One region of the Deinococcus malanensis genome, then DNA from elsewhere that is predicted to be linked to it. Evidence: riboswitches for the same ligand, from Rfam matches in the RefSeq annotation. Region 1 holds a riboswitch; each other region holds the start of a gene.
The links. Region 1 has a riboswitch for cyclic di-GMP ahead of IEY49_RS15720 (glycoside hydrolase family 16 protein). Riboswitches for the same ligand answer to the same signal wherever they lie in the genome.
Positions count from the first base shown of each region.

Region 2: it holds a riboswitch for cyclic di-GMP, as region 1 does, so the genes downstream of both, IEY49_RS18330 (hypothetical protein) here and IEY49_RS15720 (glycoside hydrolase family 16 protein) in region 1, are expected to answer to the same signal.
Region 3: it holds a riboswitch for cyclic di-GMP, as region 1 does, so the genes downstream of both, IEY49_RS05390 (hypothetical protein) here and IEY49_RS15720 (glycoside hydrolase family 16 protein) in region 1, are expected to answer to the same signal.

Region 1 is NZ_BMPP01000015.1:8,434-11,685, forward strand. Features, by position in the region: gene IEY49_RS15715 (PAS domain S-box protein) at 1-782, opposite strand, end outside; cyclic di-GMP riboswitch class I at 1,923-1,998, shown strand; gene IEY49_RS15720 (glycoside hydrolase family 16 protein) at 2,014-3,201, shown strand.
Region 2 is NZ_BMPP01000021.1:4,285-7,536, forward strand. Features, by position in the region: gene IEY49_RS18325 (sensor domain-containing diguanylate cyclase) at 1-857, opposite strand, end outside; cyclic di-GMP riboswitch class I at 1,163-1,238, shown strand; gene IEY49_RS18330 (hypothetical protein) at 1,631-3,136, shown strand.
Region 3 is NZ_BMPP01000003.1:311,021-314,272, forward strand. Features, by position in the region: gene IEY49_RS05385 (alpha/beta fold hydrolase) at 1-573, opposite strand, end outside; cyclic di-GMP riboswitch class II at 1,154-1,237, shown strand; gene IEY49_RS05390 (hypothetical protein) at 1,302-1,886, shown strand; gene IEY49_RS05395 (hypothetical protein) at 1,977-2,771, shown strand; gene IEY49_RS05400 (carboxypeptidase-like regulatory domain-containing protein) at 2,797-3,252, shown strand, end outside.

The sequences.
Region 1 (3,252 bases):
CATGTGACAACCTCCCCGTCCTCCAGGGGAAGCGCCGCAACGGCCCTCGTTCCAGGTTGGAACAGAGGCACAAACTCAGGGAAATCGCGGTCAAGTTGCTCAGCCGTGGCAAAGACGGGCCGCCGTGTTCGAAGAGCATGAACCACGGGATAGTACTCCTGCGCCGGGAAGTTTTCCCAGCTGAGTTTGACGGAGGGCTCGTAGCCCACAGCCCCGACCAGATAGAGTGTCTGATCGTCAACAGCCTCGACCAGCGCCCCACCGTAGGCCCCCATCAGAGGAACGACCTTCTGCAGGATGGTCCGCTTCACTTCGGTGGTGGCCAGAGCCTGAGCCAGGGCCTGTTCGACCGCCAGCAGGTCGTGGTCCCGATGACTGCGCGGGGTTCCGCCATGCTCCGTGTGTCCCTGACCAGTATCCCGCAGTATCACGGCGACCCCCTGGACCTCCTTGCCGGTGTCGTACACAGGCACAACACTGCAGGTCACGGGGTGAGCTTCTGGTGCGGTCACAGCCGCCAGATCACGTCTCGCAACTCCTGTGTCGAGCACTGCTCGACAGGCTTCAACCACAGCCGGGGACACCCCGGGCATCACCTCCACCAGGGGTTTCCCTGCGTCGTGGCTGGCTGGCCGGACAGTCAGCCGCCGGAACACGGCGTTGGTATGCACGATGGCCAGATGCTGGTCCAATACTGCCAGCCCAGCCGACGTCCCCTCCAGCAGGCTATCCAGGGTGGCGAAGCCGACGCTCAGCGCGTGGCCTTCATGGGCGGGGGGCACGCGGTGATTCTAAGGCATTCATCAGAAAGATGGTCTCTTCTTGATCGAGCTGAGCGAGTGGATTTTGCCGGGCAGGACGCAGACATGGAGCCGCCTAGAGGCGGTCTTCGAGGTGGTGTCGTTCGAGGCACTCCTTCAGGGTGTTGGGGATACGACGAAGTCCAAGTTCGACCCTCCAGGCTTGTGGAGAGGTCACGCTGGCCACTGTTGACCTCTGCCTGCGCTTTTAGGAGAACCGGGGCCGCGTGGCACTCCCGAACGTACCGTTCTTGGTCCTGCTCCGAACGGCGCGGTAACGCGACACAAAGGTAGCAAGGACAGCGGGCGCCTGAAGAGTTGCTGCGCACTTTAGCGAAGGTCATCACCGAGCGAAGCCGCAGCCACGCACGTCTGCCAAGAGTCGAACCGCGCCGGTTCCCGGGCGATGCCAGCGAAGATTACTTCATGGCCCACATTCACCACAGGAGCGGTGAGTCCACTGGCCATGAAAGACAGTGGGCTGATCTGAAACAGAGCATTGATAGAGGTACGGCAGCTATCGGTGCAGAGGGACAGGCCTGCCACGCTGAGCAGCATACTCACCGGGCCCACCACAGCCCTGTGCTGCAAAGAACACGCGCTGATATTTGAGGTGGTGCCACAACAAAAACAGGTCTCCCTGGCCAGCGGGGGCAGCCGGCTGTGCTGCAGCTGCAGAACTACCGATCAGAGCAGTACGAACCAACGGTTGTCTCCCAACCCAGGCGTACAGGGCCCTGTGCAGCGTCCAGCTTCGCGCTGGTAGGCAGATGAAGCGCCACCCACTTCGTCAGACCTGATGAGGGAGTCCGATCACGAGGCAGGATCCGCCACTGTTCAAGTCTTAATTTATGAGGAGCCATTCTCGATAAACATGGTAGTTCCGAGAGGCCTTAATGAATGAGTCGTTTTTAAGGTGATTTCAGTCGGATATGACCAGGAGTCAAAACTTCCTTGCGGACTTCCAGAACGGCATTTTCGTCTATGCCATATCTATCGGTTGTGCAAAATCTTTATATCGTCACAATTGATAAAAATGTTATTAAGCTTTGTGTAAGGAGTCTGTCATTAATTTCGACTTAATCTACCGGAGGTGATGAACCCCTCTGGTTCATCTCCCTTAACCGAAAAAGGCAAATCCGTCGCGAGGCGGTGGCGCAAAGCTTCCGGAACCCTAGTGGTTGGCCGAGTTACCGAAAGAAGGGAGAATTTCATGCGTACACGTATTGCTGTCAAAAATCTGGCCCTCACCACTGCCCTGGGCCTTATGCTGGCTGCCTGCTCGAGCACCACCACTCCGGAGTCCACCGTCGAAGAGACGGCTCCGGCACCTGTTGCATCGCAGCCGAATGTGGAGGTTCAGAACGTGGCCGGAAGCTGGCGCGATGATTTCAATACGCTGGACACCGCCCGCTGGTGGGTGTCGTCCAACACCTGGACCCCTTTCTGGGCACGTGACGGCCTGAGCGGTACCTGGGAACCCAGCAACGTCACTGTGAAAGACGGCTTCCTGGTGATGAAACTGGACGTCAGCAGCAGCCTGGTGGCCCGCGCTGCCGAGCTGGCCACCAACGCCAAACACGGCTACGGCACCTACGAGGCCCGGATGCGTGCCTCGAGCAGCAGCGCCGATCCATCGGTGGCAGGCACCGGCACCAGCGGCAACATCAGCGCGTTTTTCAACTTCGTCAATGACTCGGAAACCGAGATTGACCACGAGGTCGAAGGCCAGAACCCCACCACCGACTGGATGGGCGCTTGGCAGACCACCAGCCGTCACGACTACGGTACCGGCGGCACCGGCGAGAACCTGACGCAGGGCTTCCACACCTACCGCTGGGACTGGACGCCCACCAAGATCGACTTCTATATCGACGGCGTGCTCAAGCGCACCACCACCTCCGTGGTGCCCACCGCCGAAGCGCACCTGATGCTGAACCTGTGGCCCACCAACTCCACCGGCTGGGGCGGCAAGGCTACACCTGGCACCCAGTACATGCTTGTCGACTACGTCAGCTTTACGCCGGCCACCGCGACCAGCACGCCGACAACCGCCCCTGTCACCGCCCCAACGGACGACACTGCTGCAGGCGCCCTGGCGCTGACCAAGGTCGCATCCGTATCGGGAACACTCAGCTCGACCGATACGCAGGACTGGTACACCTTCACCAGCACCGATCTGGGCGGCCAGAGTACCGTTTCCCTGACCACAGGCTGGAACAGTGACCTGGAGATCTACGCAGCCGACGGCACGACCCTGCTGGGCAGCAGCCGAAAGGGCAAAGGCAGCACCGACAGCGTGACGCTGAACCTGGCGGCCGGCAAGCAGTACTACGCCCGCGTGGTCTGGTCGAGCCGCACCCCGAGCTACACCCTGAGTGCTTCCGGCGCCATTCGCTGAAGCGAGAGTCAGGGCTTGGACGGAGATCTACAGTTTCTAGATAAAGAATGT
Region 2 (3,252 bases), on a different contig from region 1:
AGTGCCAGGGGATGCTGCGGGTAGTCCTCGAGATAAGTGGTGTGCTTCGTGTTTCGTAGGGAACGCGTCACGCCGCCCGCGAGGTCGGGCAGGCGCGCCGCGAATGCCAGCAGGGCTGGGTTCAGGTCAGGCTGGTGGTGGGCGACCTGAACGGTCATGGTGTCCGCTTCAAAAGCCATCAGTCCGGTCCAGTCCGCGTGAATGGCTGTTCCGATCAGGCGCGAGACTTCCAGGGTGGCCTCCTGAGGACTCAATGTGGCGTCCAGCAGCCTGTTGATGTCTTCCAGAACCTGGGCGTGCGTCACCAACTGGCGCAATTCCTGCAGCTGCTGGCCCTGCATGCTCACCTGGGACTGAAGTGCGCGGTTGTGCAGCCGCAACTCGAGTTCATCCATGACTAACGCTGCGAGATCCTGGAGGGCCTCCAGGTCCGCCGGCTCAAGGTCAAGGGGCGCATCACCGAACACGCACAGGGAGCCGATACGGTGTCCACTGGGCGTGGTGAGTGGTGCGCCCGCGTACATCCGGATACTCGGGCTCCCAAGGACCAGCGGATTATCCAGAAAACGCTGATCCTGGCGGGCATCCGCCACCGTGAGGACCTCGTCGCTCAGGATGGTCCAGGCACAAAACGAGTGCTCGCGCGGAGCTGTGCTGTCGGTCGTCCCGAAACACGACTTTCCCCATTGCCGATCCTGATCCACAAAATTCAGAACGGCTGAAGGCGCTCGCAGAGTCCGGGCTGCCAGTCGGGTGATGCGGTCAAAAGCCTTCTCAGGGGCTGTATCGAGAATGTCGTACCGGGCAAGGTCCAGGAGCCGGGCGTATTCCTGTTCAGGCTGAGGAGCGCTCGACATGCTGGCAATGTAGAGCAGCCTACCTGACATGATTCTTGCGTCAGCGGCGGAAAAGACAGACCAACACTTCGGTGGTTGAGCGCGACTGAATTCGAACCCATCGCTCCCTTACCACCGAAATGACCGCCTGAACGCCATATCCTCAGAAGGCACTCAAAGCTGCCTTCAAACCAGACGTCCGTATCGACCTTACGTGAGAAGCGGCCCGTGAACCAGCGAACTTCACGTTATCCAGGTGTAAGGGGAGCGTCATCAACACTTCTCTAATCTGTGCAAGGTGACAAGCCTCCTGGCCTGTCTCTCTTAACCGACAACGGCAAAACCACTGTGAGGTGGTGACGCAAAGCTTCCGGGACCCCAGTGGTCGGCTGAGCTACCGAAAGAAGGGAGGCCTTGTGGGCATCCGTTACGTATTCAACTCTATGTTGCCTGTCGATGCCCTTCGTGGCCTGTGCCAGCGGTATCGCCTTAGCAGCCGGGCCACACCGAAGTATAATTGGGAACAACGCCCGGGCAAGGTGTTTCTGTCGGAAGCCCTGTTACTTATGGGCCTGATGCTGACAGCGTGTACAAGTGCGCCCACCCGCCCAACCGAAGTGACCAGTGCTGTTGGTGCTCAGTGGTCTCAGATGACCGCCTCTGAGCTCACCAGTACGGGAGCGCCAATGAAAGGGGCAATGTACTGGCCACGGCTGGCAAGGAATCCCTCCTGGTGGGGGGAATACGAACGCGGAGAGCTGACGGACGAACAGGTTCGAGCTGATCTTCAGCAGATGAAGAGGGAACTGAACATCAATACGGTGCGCGTCTTCCTTTTCTACGACCATGAATACCGCGCCTGGGGACAACTCGGATTTACAGATGGAAAGGGCACATTCAATGATGCGCGCTTACAGACAGTCAGCCGCTTTATCGACCTCGCAGGCGCCGAAGGTCTGGACGTCGTCCCCACCCTGTTTATGGAGATGGAGACCTTGGAACATGGCGGATTTGACTGGACCACACTGGAGACAAACTACGGTTACCATGAAGCTTACGCCCGCTGGGTGACCCGGATGCTGGCAGCCAAAGCCAATGTACACGGCGTCAATCTGAAGAACGAGCCGGACGGGTTCGGCGCGTGGGCAGATCCCGAGGTCGCGGGCCGAATCCTGACCTGGATGGGCCGCTTAAAGCAGGTGATCAAAGACGAGGCGCCGCATCTGGGCGTGTATGTCAACAGTGCCGCGTTCGACAATACCTTCAAGAAGTTCGAAGGTGCGCCTGTGGGCCACCAGTCGATCTACGACCTGTCTGACGCGCTGTTTTTCAACAGCTACCTGTGGGCAGACAACGGCTTCTGGCCTTATGCTGTCCCCGCTACCATCTACCGGTATATCAGCGACCATAACATTGCTCGCAAGCCGATGGTTCTCTCGGAACTGGGCTGGCCTTCCTACAATGACGACAGTGGCATGATCGTACCTGGCATGCAGTGGGATCTGCCGCTCGGGTTACGGCCCACCACGCCGAGTACGCCCGAAATGCAGAAGCGTGCTGTAGAAGAAAGCGTCTACTGGGCGGAAAAGTACGGGTTTTCCGGCCTGATTGCGTGGGCGGCCTATGACCACGTTCCGGGAGCATACCGGAACCCTTTCGGGCTGATCGACGGATCAGGCCGGGCCTCTGCGGCAGCCGCAGTCTTTGCCCAGGCGTTTACGAACCAATATTCCAGCCAGGGAGAAGCTCCGGTGTCGCTGGTCGATGGTCAAGTGACCGACGGGAAGATCAATGGCCTGAATGGCACCACTCCCCTGCCGGCTGGCGTGAACCTTGACGCAGGAGGGTCGTACGCCAGTCAGCCTCTACGGTACGCCAACCCAGTCTCGCTCGCAGTCAAGTTCCGTCAGCCCAGAACTCCTACCCATGACGGAGTTGCAGTAGGCATTACCTCGGCCGCGACCACTCCCAAGGTGATTCAGTTGCGCCGGGAGGAGCACACCAAAGTCTGGCGCCTCTTTATCAACAACAGCGAAACCGCACGCTCTCGTCCTGACGCAGGTCTGGGGACCGCGCCTGTACACGTACGAATTGAACTGGCAAACCGTGCGGTCACGTTCCAGGTCAATGGCAGCGCCCTGACCCTGTACTCCGTCAAAAATGGAGGGCGCTACAGTCTGACTCTGACAGCAGGTGAAGTCACGGCGCAGTGGCGTCTGACTGCGGCGGCCAGTACGGCCGCTGTGGAGCTACTGGAAGCGAGGGCACACGGGACGGCAGGCACTCGCTACTCTCCCTGACCCCTGTGCTCGTCTTCGCGGCGCCCAAGCAGCCCTTGGGAAGTAGTGAACCACTGAACTTCAGCATCTGGAATGTTTGTCCTCCAATTCCGGTTCTGCCGGGAGCGCATACCGGA
Region 3 (3,252 bases), on a different contig from region 1:
GGCTGCCTTGGGCTCGGCAGCAAAGCGTCCGCCGCCGAGGTGCTCCGGCGCGGCCTCCAGCGTCCTGAGCAGCCCGGAGAGGAACACGCGGTTGTGCAGGGCCGTGCGCGCACTGCCGCAGACCACGATGGCGCGCTCCACCCGCTCAGGGAACAGCGCCGCCCAGTGGTACGCCTGCATTGCCCCCATCGAGAAACCATAGACCGCGGCGACCCGCTCGATTTCGAAGACTTCGTGGAGCAGCCGGGATTGCGCGAGCACGTTATCCCTCAGTGTGACGAGTTCAGGGTAACCGGGAGTTTCAGCCGCACCCGACGACAGCCCGTTGGAGAACATGTCGGGAATAACGATGAACCACCGCTCCGGGTCCAGCACGCCGTCCGGGCCGATCAACCAGTTCTGGCCGGCATGGGTGGCGGTGTAGCTGCAGGGGTAGACGATGACGTTGTCCCGGGCGGCGTTCAGGGTGCCGTGGGTCTGCCAGGCCAGCCGGGCCTGCGGGATAAGGCCGCCGCGCTCGACCGGGAGGTCACCCAGTTCGAACACGCCCTCCTGGACGGGCCAGGAGGTCATGCTGCGCTCGCAGTGGTCGACGGGAAGGGACGCTGATCCTGGTTGGCCCGTGGCATGACATCACCTTACGCCGCGGATGGCTTCTTTGTGCGTGCGCGGCCTGCCTGGTGTATCGCGGGGCGGACTTGGAAGCCCAGGCAATCGACTTTCTGCCTGAGCTGCTCGTGCGCATGAGCAAACTCAACCTAGACCTGTTCAGGCCACGCTATCTACGCAGTCAGGACCACCCAGCCTAAGGAGGCAACTGTGACACTTCATGCAAGCTGGACAGCCGTAAAAACCGAAGTGGCCCATCACATTCCAGAAGCTGTCGCATTACTGCGGCCGGGGTGTGAGCCACCGAACCTGATTCAGGCTGAGGCCTTGATCGGTCAGCTGCTTCCGTAAGACCTCACTGCGGCTTTGTGTCGGCCTGGTCCTCCTTGCTCATAACTTAGGCGCCTTTAATCGGCTGACAACAATGAACTCAAAGATATTCATTAAACGGGTCCTCAGCATTAACCCACTTGAATCTCAAAATTGTAAGCGGCAAGTAAGAAGTCTTCCCTATACTCCAGGTACTTCGATCAGAGAAAAGCCTCTGACGGAGAGACGCGAAGAACCCCGCCCTGTAATCGGGCACCTGGGACGGGGGGAGCAAGTGGTGCGACCGGCTTTTCGTCCGTTCCCTCTATCAGACAGAGGAGAACTCTTCACACTCACAACGGGTGTCTAAAAGAGGTATCTACATGCGTAAACTTAATGCTTTTGCTGCAGCTTTCGTCCTTGGCGCGTTTGGATTTGCCGGTGCACAAACCACAACTGGCACTGCGAGCGGCGACACGACGAGCACGGCGGACGGCACGCTGACTGTTACGAACTCCGGTGTCGATACGCTGACCGTGAGCGGCGGCTTCGTCGGTGCGAACCTGAACTTCGCCAACACCGCTAGTCCTGCAGGTGCACTTACCACAGTCTACGCTTACAGCAACACCTTCGTTGACGCCGGCAGCGCGTCCCTCACCTACTCGACGCAGAAGGAAAGCGTCGCCGGTCCGCGGCAGATCGTGGTCAGCTGGGCTTTCGACAGCGGGAGAACGGCGATGCCCGCCAATGTCGCCCTGAAGCTCACCCCAAGCAATGTCAATGCAGGCACCGGGACCACCCTAACGTTCGACAGCACCACCACCAAATTCAGCAACGTTGCCCTGATCAGTGGCATTGCAAAGTACACGAACAGCGCCACCGCCACGGTCGGCTACTCCGTTCAGGCGACGAGTGGCTTCGACAGCTTCGGTGGAACCCTCACCTACACCATCGGCACCGGCTTCTAACCGCCGCCGAACAACGTGCCCCTCGCCTGAACCCACGGCGAGCTCAAGCGACAGAAGAGCAGGCTCTTCTGTCGCTTGAAAAGGATCTCTATGCACACAACCCGTTCTCACTTCGTTGCTCTCGCACTGCTCACGGTCGTCGGCGTAGGCCAGGCTCAAGTGCAGGTTGCCAGCGCCCCAGTCACGCAATACGACGTCAAACCCGGTCGGAACGTCATCGAAGGCATTCTGACTCTCACCAATCCCGGCAGCAAGGATGAGCAAGCGCACCTCGTCCTGAGCGACGTAAAATCCGATCCGCAAGCTGGAGCGGTTTACCTGAAGCCGGGCACGCTGAACAGGAGCAACACCTCCTGGCTCGAATTACCCAGCAGCGTCGTCACCGTTCCGGCTCATGGAAAACTGAACGTCCCGTACCGCATCAATATTCCTGCGAACGCTGCAGCGGGAACCCACTGGGGCGTAATCCTCGTTCAGGGAGGCACCGTCGAAAAGACCGCAGCCAGTGCGGGCAAAAGCTCAATCACTATTCGCGAGATGACGCAGTATGCCGTTCAGGTTTTCGTGAACCTCCCCGGAGGACAGGCGAAGCTCAAGTTCCAAAATCCCAACCTTTCCAAAACCTCGGAAGGGCTGAAGCTCGATGTGGAACTCGGCAATCAAGGCGAACGGCTCGCGCTGCCCAACACCCGCGTGGAAGTCTACGACAGCAATGGCACCGTGGTCCTGAAACTCAACGGTCGTCAACGCCGCGTGCTCCCAGGCATGAGCGTTCTGGAAACACACGCCATCAACGGGCTGAAGCCAGGTAAGTACCAGGTGCTCATCCTTGCCGACGACGAAAGCGGCGTGGTCGGTGCGCGGTACAACGTAACTGTGGAATGATATGCGCCGGGCTACGCTGGTGGTCTTGGGCATGCTGCTATCAGGTGCAAGTGCCTTACCGATACATGTCTCAGCAGTACCGGTCGCCCTGCAGGGTGGCACGCCCGTTACCTTCCCTGTAACAGTCAAAAATCCCGGCACGGTTGACGTCACGGAATCCTTGAATTTGGAACTTCCAGCAGGCTGGGTTTTGCTTGTGGGGGATCTGTCGTTCAGGGTTCCTGCTGGTAGTTCACACACTGAACTGCTGACACTGGTACCTCCAGCATCGCTTCCAGCAGGACATATTGAACTGCCCCTTCAGACGAGTGATTCATCGGCAGTAATGCGATTCAATGTGCCGACTGATCAGCGTGTACGTGTTGTAGCGGTCGATCCTCCTTCATTCAATGCGAGCGACAGTTACACCGTGAAGTGGCAGGTCAGCAATACCGGCAATTCACATACCACGGTCCATCTGGACGTTTCTACAATTAGAGGA